Regions from separate parts of the Pseudomonas sp. AC211 genome, predicted to be linked through region 1. Evidence: riboswitches for the same ligand, from Rfam matches in the RefSeq annotation. Region 1 holds a riboswitch; the other holds the start of a gene.
The links. A riboswitch is a leader RNA that binds a small molecule or an ion and turns the genes downstream of it on or off. The one in region 1 is predicted to bind cobalamin.
Positions count from the first base shown of each region.

Region 2: linked by a shared signal. The riboswitch ahead of cobW (cobalamin biosynthesis protein CobW) and the one ahead of cobO (cob(I)yrinic acid a,c-diamide adenosyltransferase) in region 1 are both predicted to bind cobalamin.

Region 1 is NZ_OZ409830.1:2,367,037-2,374,708, forward strand. It holds partial or broken gene cbiB (adenosylcobinamide-phosphate synthase CbiB) at 1-477, opposite strand, end outside; gene bluB (5,6-dimethylbenzimidazole synthase) at 474-1,124, opposite strand; gene ACZZZP_RS11220 (cobyrinate a,c-diamide synthase) at 1,121-2,467, opposite strand; gene cobO (cob(I)yrinic acid a,c-diamide adenosyltransferase) at 2,467-3,078, opposite strand; cobalamin riboswitch at 3,228-3,465, opposite strand; gene ACZZZP_RS11230 (methyl-accepting chemotaxis protein) at 3,691-4,773, shown strand; gene ACZZZP_RS11235 (response regulator) at 4,745-5,110, shown strand; gene ACZZZP_RS11240 (STAS domain-containing protein) at 5,112-5,426, shown strand; gene ACZZZP_RS11245 (chemotaxis protein CheA) at 5,437-7,632, shown strand; gene ACZZZP_RS11250 (methyl-accepting chemotaxis protein) at 7,643-7,672, shown strand, end outside.
Region 2 is NZ_OZ409830.1:5,115,558-5,123,229, forward strand. It holds gene cobN (cobaltochelatase subunit CobN) at 1-3,696, opposite strand, end outside; gene cobW (cobalamin biosynthesis protein CobW) at 3,839-4,891, opposite strand; cobalamin riboswitch at 5,003-5,210, opposite strand; cobalamin riboswitch at 5,324-5,500, shown strand; gene ACZZZP_RS23820 (CbtB domain-containing protein) at 5,611-5,796, shown strand; gene ACZZZP_RS23825 (CbtA family protein) at 5,840-6,559, shown strand; gene ACZZZP_RS23830 (cobalamin biosynthesis protein) at 6,643-6,996, shown strand; gene cobM (precorrin-4 C(11)-methyltransferase) at 7,055-7,672, shown strand, end outside.

The DNA of each region.
Region 1 (7,672 bases):
GGCGGCGAACACCGCGTCACTGCCGTTTTCCAGTACCGATTCGGTGGCGGCCAGGGCCACGCCGTGCTCATCGAGAGCCGAGGTGTCGCGGCTGACGATATAGCCCACCCGCTCGCGGGCTTTGGCCAAATCACCGTCGCGCAGCGCCTGCACAATCGGTTGCGCATGTTCGGTCAAACTTTGCATGCCCAGCGCCAGGTACAGCGCGGCTATGTCCACCAGCCAGCCGATGTAGGGCAGCAGGCTCAGCAGCCAGGCGGCGACGGTCAGCGGCAGCACGGCGAGCACCCAGGCGGTGACGCCATGGCTGCGCCAGCCGCGTCCGACCTCTTCGGCGTTGTCGCTGAAGGCGCGGTTGAAGCGCTGTTCGAGGGCATTGGCCAGGCGCCCAAAGCCCACCAGCGGATGCCAGCGTTTGGGTTCGCCGAAACACGCGTCCAGCGCCACCCCGGCGACGCTGAGCAAGGCGATGCTCATTGCGCCTCCGGCCAGGTGTCGGTGAATAGCAGTTCGCTGAGCGGTCGCGGCGTCGCCCGGCCTTCCTGTTGCAGCATCGGCGCTTCGTAGAATTCGGGCACCGGGCCCACGCACAACACTGCAACCGGCTTGGCGCCAGCGGGCAGGTGCAGCAATTCGGCTAACGCGTGCGGCTCGAACATCGACACCCAACCCACGCCCAGCCCTTCGGCGCGAGCGGCCAGCCAGAAATTCTGGATCGCGCAGGACACCGAGGCCAGGTCCATTTCTGGCAATGTGCGACGGCCAAACACATGGGCTTCGCGGCCATCACCCAGGGCGACCACAAGCAGCTCGGCGCAGTCGCGAATGCCCTCGACCTTCAGCCGCATAAATTCATCGGCGCGCTGTTCCAGCGCCTCGGCAGTACGCACCCGTTCTTCTTCCACTAGCGCGTGAATGGCATGGCGCAACGGTGTTTGCGTAATGCGGATAAACCGCCACGGCTGCATCAGGCCGACGCTCGGCGCGTGGTGAGCCGCTTCGAGCAAGCGCGCCAGCACCTCGGGCGCCACTTCGCCGCCGCTGAAATGGCGCATGTCACGGCGTTCGCCAATGGCGCGGTAAATGGCCGCGCGCTCGGCCGCGCTGTAGGCGTGGTCGCTCATGCCAGTTGCTCGTCGCTCTGCTGAACGTGGCTAAGAGCGGGCGCTGCGCCAGGCAGAAACAGTGCTGCGGCGGCCGCCGGGTTGGACGGCATATACAGGTGAATGTACGAAGCCGTCAGCCGGCCGATGCGGTACACCGCCTCGCTGGTGCGTTTGTAGGTCGGGCACACGCCACGGGCCAGCGGCTCCAGGGCGCAGTGCAGTTCGGAGTAGTGATAGGTGTGGCCCCGCACGCGGCCTTCGGGCAAGTCGATTTCCTGCAACGCCAGGGCTTTGAGCTTTTTATGCATGAGCGCATTGCCCGGCAGCAGGCCCAACAGTTCGCCGCTGGCGCCGTCTTTGTCAGTTAGCGCGTCGAGCAGGTACAACATGCCGCCGCATTCGGCGTGCAGCGGTTTGCCCGCCGCGTGATGGGCGTGAATGGCGGCGCGCATGGCCTGGTTGGCTTGCAGCGGTTGCAGGTGCAATTCCGGATAACCGCCGGGCAAATACAGGCTGTCGACCTCGGGCAACGCGCTGTCGCGCAACGGCGAGAATTCGATCAGCTCGGCGCCCAGCTCGCGCAGCAGGTCGAGGTTGGCCTGATAGAGAAAGGCGAACGAGGTGTCGCGCGCCACGCCAATGCGCACGCCCTTGAGCGACGGCAATATCTGCCGAACCATTGGTGGCGGCGCGAAGTGCACGGGCGCCGGCAACGTGGTGTCGGCGCTGGCGGCCAGGGCGTCGGCGGCGGCGTCCAGACGGGCGTCCAGGTCTTCCAGCTCTTCGGCTTGCACCAGGCCCAGGTGCCGGCTCGGCAGTTCAATCGCGGCGCTGCGCGGCAAGGCGCCGTACCATTTGATGGCAGGCGGCAGGCAGTCGCGCAGAATTTCGCCATGCCGGGCGCTGCCGGTGCGGTTGGCGAGCACGCCGGAGAACGGCAGGTCGGCCTGGTACGTGGCCATGCCGTGAGCCATGGCGCCGAAGGTTTGCGCCATGCCTGAACCGTCGATCAGCGCCAACACCGGCACGCCGAAGTGACGGGCCAAATCGGCGGCCGATGGCGTGCCGTCGAACAGGCCCATGACGCCTTCAATCAGAATCAGGTCGGCCTCGGCGGCGGCTTCCCAGAGCAGGCGACGGCTTTCCGCTTCGCCGACCATCCACAAATCCAGCTGGTACACCGGCGCACCGCTGGCGCGGGCGAGAATCATGGGGTCGAGAAAGTCCGGCCCGCATTTGAATACCCGAACCCGTTTGCCTTGGCGTGTGTGCAAGCGCGCCAGGGCGGCGGTGACGGTGGTTTTGCCCTGGCCGGACGCCGGTGCGGCGATCAACAGCGCCGGGCATGCGTGGCTTTGCATTAGAACTCCACCCCGGCCTGGGCTTTCACGCCGGATTTGAACGCGTGCTTGACCATGGCCATTTCGGTCACGGTGTCGGCGGCTTCAATCAGCGCAGGCGGTGCGCCACGGCCGGTGGCGACCACGTGCTGAAATTCCGGACGGCCGCCGATATCGGCAAGCACGGTGTCGAGGTCGAGGTAGTTGTGTTTGAGGGCGATGTTCAGCTCATCCAGCACCACCAGGCCGATGGCCGGGTCGTTGAGCATGTCTTTGGCAACGGCCCAGGCGGCGACTGCTTTGTCGATATCGCGCTGGCGGTCCTGGGTGTCCCAGGTGTAGCCCTCGCCCATCACGTGGTAGCTGACTTCTTCGGGGAAGCGGCGGAAGAAGCGTTCTTCGCCCGTGCTGGCCGCGCCTTTGATGAACTGCACCACGCCCACTTTCATGCCATGGCCCAAGGCCCGCGCCACCATGCCAAAGGCTGAGCTGCTTTTGCCTTTGCCATTGCCGGTGTGCACCAGCAGCAGGCCGTATTCGTTCTGGGCCTGGGCGATTTTCTCGTCGATAAGGGCTTTTTTGCGGGCCATGCGCGCTTTGTGGCGGGCGTCGCGTTCTGCGGATTCGCTCATTGCGGTCTCAGCTCTTCAACATCAATTGTCCAGGCCATGAAACCCAGCGCGCGGCAGTGGCTTTTCATTGGCGTGGTTGAGGCTAGCGGAGAACGGCAGACGCAGGGATTGCAGGCAATCACCCGACGCCAGACAAAGCCCTCCGCAATGCCGTGGTACTGCGACAGGCCGGTCTCCGGGCTAATGAGCGCGGCCAGTGATGGCCAACAGAACAGCGCGCCTTCCCGTGTTCTACACAGTGGCTAGTGCGGTGTTCAGCTCAATTACCGTTGCGGGGGCAGCGTCGGCTTGTGCCGTTTCTTTTGTACGCGCAACACGTGCAAAACAAGCGGGACCGACTTCCCTGTTTCACCGCCAAATGGCGGCACCTGAAGCGAGGGTGGCAGGTTAGAGGGTTGCAGGTTGAGCGTCAATTCGGCGGGGGGCGCCAACTCGGCGCACTTCTGTATAGGGGGAAACCCCTACAAAGCCTGTAGGGGGTGCCCCGATTTTTCGCTTGTGCGCGGCTGCCTATAGTTCGCCCACCTTGAACCTGGTCGGGAATTTGCCGTGTTGGCCTATTGCGCGCTTTACCTTGGAGTTGTCATCAGCCTGGTTGGCCTGGGCGTGTCCATGCCGTGGTTGGCCGGCTCCGGTCTGGCCGTTACCGCCTTGGCCGGCGTGTTTGTTAGACCGCGCAAGGCGGCAGCAGCCGAGCCGGTTTACGTTGAAGAAACCGCGCCGACCCTGGACAACCAACCGCTGCTCACCGCGCTGTTGCCCACCTGGAACGACAACCTTGGCCAGGTGCGCCAATTGCTGGGCAGCAACGTCAGCGCCCTCTTCGACCGCTTCGCCAGCCTGGTCGACCGCCTGCAACAAACCCTCAACCGTTCCGAAAGCGTGCTCGGCAACAACGGCATCGGCGACAGCCTGCGCACCGCCAACGCGCGCCTCGACGAAGTGACCAGCGCCTTTCACGCCGCCAGCGACAACCGCAAGCAATTGCTCGCCACCGTCGGCCACCTGAACAGCGATGCCAGCGAATTGCAGAGCATGTCCAAGCATGTGCAAGACATCGCCAGCCAAACCAACCTGCTCGCCCTCAACGCCGCCATCGAAGCAGCGCGTGCCGGCGAATACGGCCGGGGCTTCTCGGTGGTCGCCGATGAGGTGCGCAAGCTGTCCAGCCTGTCGGCCGAAACCGGGCAGCGCATGGTGGAAAAAGTCGGCGAGATCAACAAAGCCATCCAGTCCACCGTCGGCGCTGCGGATCAGCTGTCGGCCAGCGAGGAAAGCAACCTGCGTTACCTCGATCAGGTAGCGGGCGAAATCATGCAAGGCCTGTCGGCCAACCTCGACGAGCTGACCCACAGCTCGCTCGAACTGCAACAAGACACCCGCGTCACCCAGGGCGACATTCAGGAAATCGTCGTCAGCCTGCAGTTCCAGGACCGCTCCGACCAGATGCTTGACCACCTGCAAAGCGACATCCAGCGCCTGCAAAGCGCCCTGCAAAGCCAAGACCCGATCATCAGCGACCCGCAGCGCTGGCTGCGCGAACTGCGCAGCCAATTCACCACCGATGAAGAACGCGGCGGCCGCCGTGCAGCCGGCAAAAGCCGCGCTGCGCAAGACGACATCACCTTTTCTAACGCTTTTCCTTGCCCTGACGGAGCCCTGCCCCATGGCCAAAACCATTCTGATCGTCGATGACTCATCGTCCATGCGCCAACTGGTGAAAATGACCCTCACCGGGGCCGGCCACCAAGTGATCGAGGCCGTCGACGGCCGCGATGCGCTGGCCAAGCTGACCGGGCAGAAGGTCAACCTGATCATCAGCGACGTGAACATGCCTAACCTCGACGGCATCGGACTGGTCAAGGCGCTTAAAGCGCGGCCGGAATACAAGTTCACACCCATCGTCATGCTGACCACCGAAAGCGAGCAAAACAAAAAGGCCGAAGGCCAAGCCGCCGGTGCGCGCGCCTGGATCGTCAAACCGTTTCAGCCGGCGCAGTTGTTGTCGGCCGTCGACAAGTTGGCCAGCTGACATGTTCCAGCTCAGCCACCCTGCCCCGGGCCAGTTGGCCATCGCCGGCAGCCTGACCATTTATGAAGTCAGCCAGGCGCACACTGAATTGGCCGCCGTGCTCGCCAGCGACACGCACCTGCCCGCCTGGCGCCTGGACCTGAGCGAGGTGGAAGAGCTCGACACCGCCGGCGTGCAACTGCTGCTGGCCTTGCACAAGTCGCTGCAACAGCTGGGCATCGTGCTGGAAACCTGCAACCCGGCCGCCGCCGTACACGAGCTGCTTGCCCTGTTGCGCCTCTCCCATTTGCTGCCGTTGTCGGCAGCCCAGGCCTGAGGGCCACCCCATGCTGAACGGCGAACAGTGGACACAACTGCTGCTGGGCTTTATCGAAGAAGCCAGCGAGCTGACCAAGCAGGCCGAAGAATACTTGCTGCAACTGGACCAATCGCCCACCGACGAAGAGGCGTTGAGCGGCTTGTTTCGCGCCATGCACACCATCAAAGGCTCGGCGGGTTTGTTCTCGCTGACGCCGCTGGTGAGCTTTACCCATCACCTGGAAAACCTGTTGATGGCCGTGCGCGACGGAGCCGGCACGCTGACCCCGGCGCTGATTTCCGTACTGCTGCGTTGCCTCGATGAAATCGCATCCATGGTGGCGCTGATCGACGCGCAAACGGGCGAACTTCCGGTGGATGAAGAGCATCAGGCGCAACTGCTTGCAACCCTGGCTGAACATGCTCAGGCCGTACCCGGCGCCATGCCGGTGATGGCTGCCCACGAACCTGAAACCAGTGCGCCGGTCGTGGCCTCGCTCGGTAAATCGGCGGCTTGGCACATTTCCCTGCGCTTTCACGCCGACCTGCTGCGCAACGGTTTCGACCCGGCCTCGTTTGTGCGTTACCTGGCGCGTCTGGGCGACATCAATCACTTGGCGTTGATCGATGACACCCTGCCCGCCCTCGCCGATCTGGACCCGGAAAGCTGCTACCTGGGTTTGGAAATTGACCTGCAAAGCGAGGCCAGCAAAACCGAAATTGAAGAGGTGTTCGAGTTCATCCGCGACTTCTGCACCTTGCACATTTTGCCGCCCGACAGCGTCCTGGACGACTACCTCAAGCTCATTCAGCAACTGCCGGAAAGCGACGCGCGCATTGGCCAGATTCTGGTCACGGCCGGCCTGCTCACCGAACACGAACTGCAAACCGGGCTGCACCTGCAAGCCAGCGCCACCGATGAAAAACCGGCGCTGGGCGAAGTGCTAGTGAGCCAGGGCATGGTCGCGCCGAAAGCCGTAGACGCGGCATTGGCCAAGCAAAAAGCCTCCCGCGATAAGCGTGTGAACGACAGCCCGATTCGCGTGGCCGCGCACAAGCTCGACGAGCTGATCAACCTGGTCGGCGAGCTGGTTATCAGCGCAGCCGGCGCGCAGTTGCACGCGCAAAAGCACGGCAACGCCCAGTGCATTGAAAGCGCGCAAACGGTGAATCAGCACGTTGAGCAAATTCGTGAAGCGGCGCTGAAAATGCGCATGATCGAAATCGGCGACACCTTCAACCGCTTTCACCGCGTGGTGCGCGACGTCAGCCAGCAACTGGGCAAAGACATCCGCCTGGACATTCGCGGCGCCGACACCGAGCTGGATAAATCGGTGATCGACCAACTGGCCGACCCGCTCACGCACTTGGTGCGCAATGCCATCGACCACGGCATTGAAAACGCCGAGCAACGCGCGGCGGCCGGGAAGGCGGCGCAGGGCTTGCTGCGCCTGAACGCCTACCACGAGTCGGGCATGATCGTGATTGAAGTGAGCGACGACGGCCATGGCCTGAACACCGCGCGCATCCGTGAAAAAGCTATCGCCCGCGGTTTGATCGACGCCCAGGCCAACCTTTCGGAACACGACATTCAACGGCTGATTTTCGCCGCCGGTTTTTCCACCGCCGATGCGGTGTCCGACCTTTCCGGCCGTGGCGTTGGCATGGACGTTGTGCGCAGCGCCATCGACGCATTGCGCGGCAGTATCGACATCGATTCCGTGCTCGGCCAAGGCACCACCTTTCGCATTCGGTTGCCGCTGACGCTGGCAATCATCGATGGCTTTCTGGTCAGCCTGGGCGACGAGCATCTGGTGGTGCCGCTCGACTTGGTCACCGAATGCATCGAGCTGGATGCCACCCAACTGGCGCGCTGCACCTACGGCTACATCGAGCTGCGCGGCAAACCGCTGCCGTGCATCGACCTGGCCGCGCACTTTGGCTTGCCCGCCAGCCACACCAGCCGCCGCAATATTGTGGTGGTCAACTTCGGCCGCCAGCAGGCCGGGTTGATCGTCGACCACCTGCACGGCGAGCTGCAAACCGTTATCAAACCGCTGGGCCTGCTGTTTCAGCACCTGCAAGGCATCAGCGGCTCCACCATTCTCGGCTCCGGGCAGATCGCCCTGATCCTGGATATCGCCAGTCTGTTCAACACCCTGCAACACAGCGTCGAGGCCGACTCGCGCGCTAACCAACCGCGACCGGACCTCACCGGCTCCTAGGAGACCTTTTATGCACGCTATCCGTAACTTGAAGATCGGC
Region 2 (7,672 bases), 2.7 Mb from region 1:
CTCGCCGGGCTCCTGCCAGAGTCCACGTTGCTGGGCTTCGAGCAAGCGTTCGGTGATTTCGCGCAGCGCTCCGGGGTTGTGCTGCTGAATAAAGTCTCGGGTGTCGGGGTCGAGCAGATAGGCGTCGGTGAGCAGTTGGTATTGGTGATCGTCGATCAGCTCGCTGGTGGCGTCGAAGGCGCACAGGTAGTCCACGGTGGCGGCCAGTTCGAAGGCGCCTTTGTAGCCGTGGCGTTTCATGCCGGCGATCCATTTCGGGTTGGCCGCCCGAGCGCGCACCACACGGTTGAGTTCTTCTTTAAGCGTGCGAATTCGCGGGTTGTCGGCCTGGCTGTGATCGCCGTGGTAGCTGGCGACCGAACTGCCGCGCAAGGTTTCCACCGCCGCCAACATGCCGCCCTGGAATTGGTAGTAGTCGTTGGAGTCGAGGATGTCGTGCTCGCGGTTGTCCTGGTTGTGCAGCACCGCCTGCACGCGCTCCAGGCGCTGGATAAATTGTTCCCGCGCCGGCGTGCCCGCATCCCCCGCGCCATAGGCATAGCTGCCCCAGTTCAGGTAGACCTCGGCCAGGTCGGCGCGGGTTTGCCATAGACGCTCTTCGATAGCGTTCTGAATGCCGGCGCCGTACGCCCCCGGCTTGCTGCCAAACACCCGCCAGCCCGCTTCGCGGCGCGCCTGCTCGGGCGGCACACCCTGCTCTTGCAGACGCTGGCGCTCTTCACGAACGCGGGCGGCGAGGGGGTTCATGTCGTCCGGTTCGTCCAGCTCGGCGACCGCTTGCACGGCGGCGTCGAACAGGCGAATCAGGTTGCTGAACGCGTCGCGAAAGAAGCCGGACACCCGCAAGGTCACGTCCACGCGCGGCCTGTCGAGTAACGACAACGGCAGGATTTCAAAGTCTTCCACACGCTGGCTGCTCGACTGCCACACCGGGCGCACACCCATCAGCGCCATGGCCTGCGCCATGTCGTCACCGCCGGTGCGCATGGTGGCCGTGCCCCATACCGACAGGCCCAGTTGGCGCAGGTGGTCACCGTGGTCTTGCAGGTGGCGTTCGAGCAACAAGTTTGCGGACTGGAAGCCGATGCGCCAGGCGGTCGGGGTTGGCAGGTTGCGTACGTCTACCGAATAGAAATTGCGCCCGGTGGGCAGCACGTCGAGGCGCCCGCGACTAGGCGCACCGCTCGGCCCGGCGGGCACGAAGGCGCCGCGCAGCGCCGCGAGCAAGCCGTGCATTTCCGCCGGCCCGCAGGCGTCCAGCGTCGGTGCCACGTGCTCGCGCAACGCCGCCAACACGGCGCGGGTGTGTTCGCCGCATTCCGACTGGTCGCCATTCAAGCTGGCGGCAATCAATTGCACGGCGAACAGCTCGAGCCGTTCACGGGTGTCGCCTTCCGTGCGCCAGGTATCGTTGCTAACCGCGTGCAGCGCAGCCGGACGCGGCCCGCTCCACGGCGCGGCCATTTCGCAATTCAGCGGGTTGAAACCCAGCTCGAAATCCTTCGCCAGCGCCTGCAACAGGCTGGCGTTGCGGCCTTTGCCGTCGCCACGGGGAATGCGCAGCAAGGCCAGCAACGTGTCCAGGCGCAAGCGCCCAGCCGGCGATTCGCCGAACACATGCAGGCCGTCGCGAATCTGCGATTCCTTTAAATCGCACAGATAGGCGTCCAACTGGGGCAGCCAGGAATTGGGGTCGTCGTTGATCTGTAGCTGCAACTCGCGGTCGAGCTGGGTCGCGCGCACCAGGGCGAGAATTTCGCCGCGCAGCTCGGTCGCGCGCCGCTCGTCGAGCAGCGAAGCGTCGTAGTACTCGTCGGCCAGGCGCTCAATGTCGCGCAGCGGGCCGTAGCTTTCGGCGCGGGTGAGCGGCGGCATCAGGTGGTCGATGATCACCGCCTGGGTGCGACGCTTGGCCTGCGCGCCTTCGCCGGGGTCGTTGACGATAAACGGGTACACGTTCGGCGTTGGGCCAAGAATTGCGTCCGGCCAGCAATGCTGCGACAAGCCCACGCTTTTGCCCGGCAGCCATTCCAAATTGCCGTGCTTGCCAACATGCACCACGGCGTTCATGGCGAAGGTGTCGCGCAACCAGAAGTAAAACGCCAGGTAACCGTGGGGCGGCACCAGATCGGGGTCGTGGTACACGGCGCTGGCGTCGAGCTGGTAGCCGCGCGCCGGCTGAATACCGACAAACGTCAGGCCGTAGCGCAGCCCGGCGATCATCATGCGACCGCCTCGGAACATGGGGTCTTGTTCGGGCTCGCCCCAGCGTTCACGCACCGCTTGCTGGTTAGCCAGTGGCAGGCGGGCGAACAGGCGGTGATAGTCAGCGAGCGCCAGGCTTTGCGCACAGGGGCGCAGGTCCAGGCCGTCGAGGTCGTTGGTCACGCCACCGAGCAACTCATGAATCAGCGCGGTGCCGGTTTCCGGCAAACGTTCGACCGGGTAGCCCTCGGCTTGCAGGGCGCGAAGAATATTCAGCGCCGCAGCGGGCGTGTCGAGGCCCACGCCGTTGCCGATGCGGCCATCGCGGGTGGGGTAATTGGCGAGCACCAGGGCGATGCGTTTGTCGGCATTGGCCACCCGCCCCAGGTCGACCCAGCGGCGCGCCAGCTCGGCGACAAAGTCCATGCGCTCCAGATCGGCTTCGTAGCACACCACATCGCTCTGGCTGCGCTCGCTGCGCCACGCCAGGCCCTTGAAGCTGATGGGGCGGGTAATCAGCCGGCCATCGAGTTCCGGCAAGGCGATGTGCATGGCCAAATCGCGCGAGCCCAGGCCCTGCGGGTTGGCCTCCCACAGCGGCTGATTATCCAGCGCGCAAATCGCCTGCAGCACCGGCACATTGCGGCGGAACGGGCGCAGGTTGGGTTGCTCGGGGTTGGATTGGGCGAAGCCAGTGGTGTTGATGATCAGGCTGGCGTTGCTTTCGTCGAGCAGGTCTTCGACCACGGCCAGGCACGCCGCTTCTTTCAAACTGGCGACGGCGATGGGCAGCGGGTTCAGCCCTTGCGCGCTCAAGCGCTCGCAGAAGCTGTGGATGAAGGCGGTGTTCGCCGACTGCACGTGGGTGCGATAGAACAGCAGGCCCACCACCGGCTGGCCGGCTGCCCAGGTCGCTTGCCAATCTGCCAGTCCGGCATTGGCCGCGCTGGGGTGATACACGCCCACACGCGGCAACGGCTGCGGCTCGGCCCAGGGGTAATCGCCGTTGAGCCAAGTGGCGGCCAGGTAATGAAACAGCTGACGGGCGTTGTCGACGCCGCCCTGGCGCAGGTACTGCCACAGGCGTTCGGCCTGCTCCGGCGCGACGGTGCCGAGGGCGGTTAGCTCCGGGTCCGGGCTGTCATCGCCTGGCACCAGAATCAACTGCGCGCCGCGTTGCGCCAGTTCCACCAGCCGCTCAATGCCGTAGCGCCAATAACTCAGCCCGCCGTGCACCGATACCAGAATCACCTTGGCGTGTTGCAGCACTTCCTCGACGTAGAGGTCCACCGAGGCGTGATTCTGCAACTGCGCGGGGCTGGCCAGGCGCAGGCTTGGGTAATCGTCCGGCAGGGTTTGGGCAGCGGCGGCGAGCAGCGAAAGGTGCGAGTCTCCGGTGCACAGAATCACCACATCCGCAGGGGTTTGCGCCAGATGGGCAATGCCATCAGCGGGGACGAAACCACCGGGTTGGGTGCGCAGTAAGTGCATAACAGACTCAGATGCTGTGCTTCCCTCTCCCGCTTGCGGGAGAGGGACCGAGGGAGAGGGCCGGGGCTAACGCAAAACCGCTGCCCTCACCCCCAACCCTCTCCCGCGAGCGGGAGAGGGAGCAAAGGCAATTGCCGCGTGTTCACACCAATGCCTGGCGCAATTCGTTACCAATCACCGCTTCATCCAACTCCTGGCCAATGATCACCAAATGACTGCTGCGCGTTTCATCGCTGCGCCACGCGCGGTCGAAGTGTTTGTCGAAACGCTTGCCTACGCCCTGAATCAGCAGGCGCATCGGTTTGCCGGGAATGGCGGCGAAGCCTTTGACGCGCAGCACGCCGTGACGCTCCACCAGGCCGTTGAGCGCAGCCAGCAACTGCGCTTCTTCGACTTCCGGCAGTTCCACGGAGAAGGAGTCGAACTCGTCGTGGTCATGCTCTTCGTGGTCTTCAAGATCGTGGTGGGTTTTGCGGCTGTCGATGTGCAGCTCGGTTTCCGAGTTCAAGCCCAGCAGCACCGACAAAGGCAGCACGCCGCTGCGTGCTTCGATCACTTTCACCGCGGGCGGCAGTTCCTCGGCCACTTCGGCACGCACGGCGGCCAGGGCTTCAGGGCTGAGCAAGTCGGCTTTGTTGAGAATCACCAGGTCGGCGCTGGCCAGTTGGTCGGCGAACAGCTCGTGCAGCGGCGATTCGTGGTCCAGGTTCGGGTCTTCGCGGCGCTGCGCGTCGACCTGGTCTGGGAATGCGGCGAAGGTGCCGGCGGCTACGGCCGGGCTGTCGACCACGGTGATCACCGCATCAACGGTGCAGGCGTTGCGAATTTCCGGCCAGTTGAAGGCCTGCACCAATGGCTTGGGCAGGGCCAGGCCCGAGGTTTCGATAAGAATTTGGTCCAAGTCACCGCGCCGCGCTACCAACTCGCGCATCACCGGGAAGAATTCCTCTTGCACCGTGCAGCACAGGCAGCCGTTGGCCAGCTCGTAAACGCGGCCGTTGGCTTCTTCTTCGGTGCAGCCGATGGTGCATTGCTTGAGGATTTCACCGTCGATACCCAGCTCGCCAAACTCATTGACGATCACCGCAATGCGGCGGCCTTCGGCGTTGTCGAGCATATGGCGCAGCAGCGTGGTTTTGCCGGCGCCGAGGAAGCCGGTGACGATGGTGACGGGGAGTTTGGCCAAGCTTTTCATCGAATGCAGCCCTGTTGGATACGCGCGAAATCGGATCGGCGGGCGGCTGCGACGGCTACAGCGAGCAGAGCGCTCACCGCAGAATTCGCCACCGGATCACCCCGCCCGGTTGTCGTGAATAGGTTCGAGGCAGGTCTCCTGGCTCACGACATGGCCCTTGATGCGGGCCGCTTTCCTCGCCTTCCCGCGCGTGGCAGTGGCACTGGAAGAAAGCCGGTCGTTTACAGTTGCGGGGGCAGCCGCGGCCTGGCTGTTCAGCGCACCGCGTTCCTCTTAGCTCTGGCGCAAATGCGCCGAGACCTCGAAGCGAGCAAGGCTACGCAGTGGTGGGGGATGGGTCAAATTCGATGAGGTCCGATCATCCAGCTTCTGGACATGGAAGCCTGCACGGGCGAGGCACGTCAGCGTTGACCTTTGCCGATGAAAATGGTGTTCTAGCGCGCTGTTTCAGGTGTCTTGCGTCGTCGTGCGCAAGGTGAAACGGGAAGTCGGTGCGCGCTCTGGTCGGTTCTGGAGCAGTTAGTCCGACGCTGCCCCCGCAACGGTAGGCGTGTGTTGAAACCCTTCAGCCATGCGAGCCCGGAGACCGGCCTGAATTCATACCAGTAGGCAAAACCCGCGGTGGGCGGGCGCAAGCCGGAAGTCTGAATGCGCTCGCATTCGGCTCCTCGTGCGTTCCCTTCTGCTACGTTTTCATTTCCAGTTCAGAGGGAACGGTCATGTCCAGTAGCACCCTTACTCATTCTGCCGAGGCCAGTGCCTCGCTTTCTCAGCGTCTCGTGGTCGCCATCGGCGCCGGCCTGTTGGGCGCGTTGCTGGTGTATTTCGCCGGTTTCTCCCATGTCGAGGCGGTACACAACGCTGCTCACGACACCCGCCACAGTGCCGCGTTTCCGTGCCACTAATTTCTGTGCCACCAAGTGTGCGTGCGACTGAAGAGACCGCGAAATGATTAAGCGTATTGCGCAAACCGCCGGGTTTGCCGGGCTACTGGGTGCCCTGTTTCTGACCCTGTTGCAAAGCTTCTGGGTGGCGCCGCTGATTCTTCAGGGCGAAACCTTTGAAAGCGCTGAGCCGGCTATGGCGCAGGCCGCACCTGCCGAGCACAGCCATGAGCCGGGCGCCGCCGCCCATTCCCATGAACACAGCAGCGAAGCGTGGTCGCCGCAAGACGGCTGGCAGCGCGTGGCGTCGACCACGGGCGCCAATCTGGTGGTGGCCGTTGGTTTCGCGCTGATGTTGGCGGGCTTGTTCACCCTGCGCGCGCCGGGTCGTACCCGTGACGGTTTGTTCTGGGGCCTGGCCGGTTTCGCTACCTTTTCGCTGGCGCCCTCGCTCGGTCTGCCGCCTGAATTGCCAGGCACCGCCGCCGCTGATTTGCAGCTGCGTCAGTACTGGTGGATCGGCACCGCAACCGCGACCGCCGTGGGCCTGGCCTTTTTGGTATTCGCCCGCCACTGGGCGGTGAAAGTGATCGGCGCTGTGTTGCTGGTGGTGCCACACGTCATCGGCGCGCCGCAGCCTGAGGTGCATTCGAGCCTGGCACCCGAGGCGCTGGAGCATCAGTTCATCTGGGCCTCGCTGATTACCAACGCGTTGTTCTGGTCGGCCCTGGGCTTGCTGAGCGCCTGGCTGTATCGCCGGTTTGCGGGCAAGAGCGCGGTGTAACCCCCTCGTTCATGCTGCGCAAGAACCCGCTGAAGGGCATGCTCTCAGCGGGTTTTTTCTTACGTATTCAGGCGTTTTTCTCTGTGCCTATCGTTGCGCCTTTTATCGCTGGAATCGGATGCCGCGCGGGTTGTAGCGAGGCTGAACTTCGTCAGTTGCTGGAACACACGCTGAGCGCGCACGGGTTGGGTGTCGCTGACCTCGCCGGCCTCGCCAGCGTTGAACACAAACGTGACGAGGCTGGCCTTCGCGCGCTCGCCGCCACGTTGCGCTTGCCGCTCGCGTGGCTGCCACCGGCTCAGTTGGACGCAGCCAGTGATCGCGTCAGCAGCGTGTCGGCCATTGCCCTGCGCGCAACTGGCGCAGTCAGCGTCGCCGAGGCAAGCGCTCTGACGCAGGTGGAAGCGGTGACGGGAAAAAACGCGCCGGGCTTTTAATCGGTAAACACACCAGTGCGAGCGCCACCGTGGCCATCGCCGGCGTGGAGGAATGCGTATGACGGTGTATTTCATTGGCGCCGGCCCCGGCGACCCCGAGCTAATTACCGTGAAAGGCCAGCGCTTGATACGCAGCTGCCCGGTGTTGCTGTACGCCGGTTCGCTGGTGCCAGAGGCGGTGCTGGAGGGCCATCGCGCAGATACCGTGGTGAACACCGCCGAGCTGCATCTGGATGAAATCATCCGCCTGATCGAGACCGCCCACAGCCAGGGGCAGAACGTTGCCCGCGTGCACTCCGGCGATCCGTCGTTATACGGCGCAATCGGCGAGCAGATTCGCCATTTACGCCGCCTGAATATTCCCTTCGAAATCGTGCCCGGCGTCACCGCAACGGCAGCCTGCGCGGCCTTGCTGGAAAGCGAGCTGACGCTGCCCGGCATCGCGCAAACGGTGATTCTCACCCGCTACGGCAGCCGCTCGAAAATGCCGGAAGGCGAAGCGCTGGCCGACTTGGCGCGCCACGGCACCACCATGGCCATCCATTTGGGCGTGCAGCATTTGGCCAAGATCGTCGAGGCGCTGGTGCCGCATTACGGCGCCGATTGCCCCATCGCCGTGGTCCACCGCGCCAGTTGGCCCGATCAGGACTGGGTGCGAGGCACCCTGGCGGATATC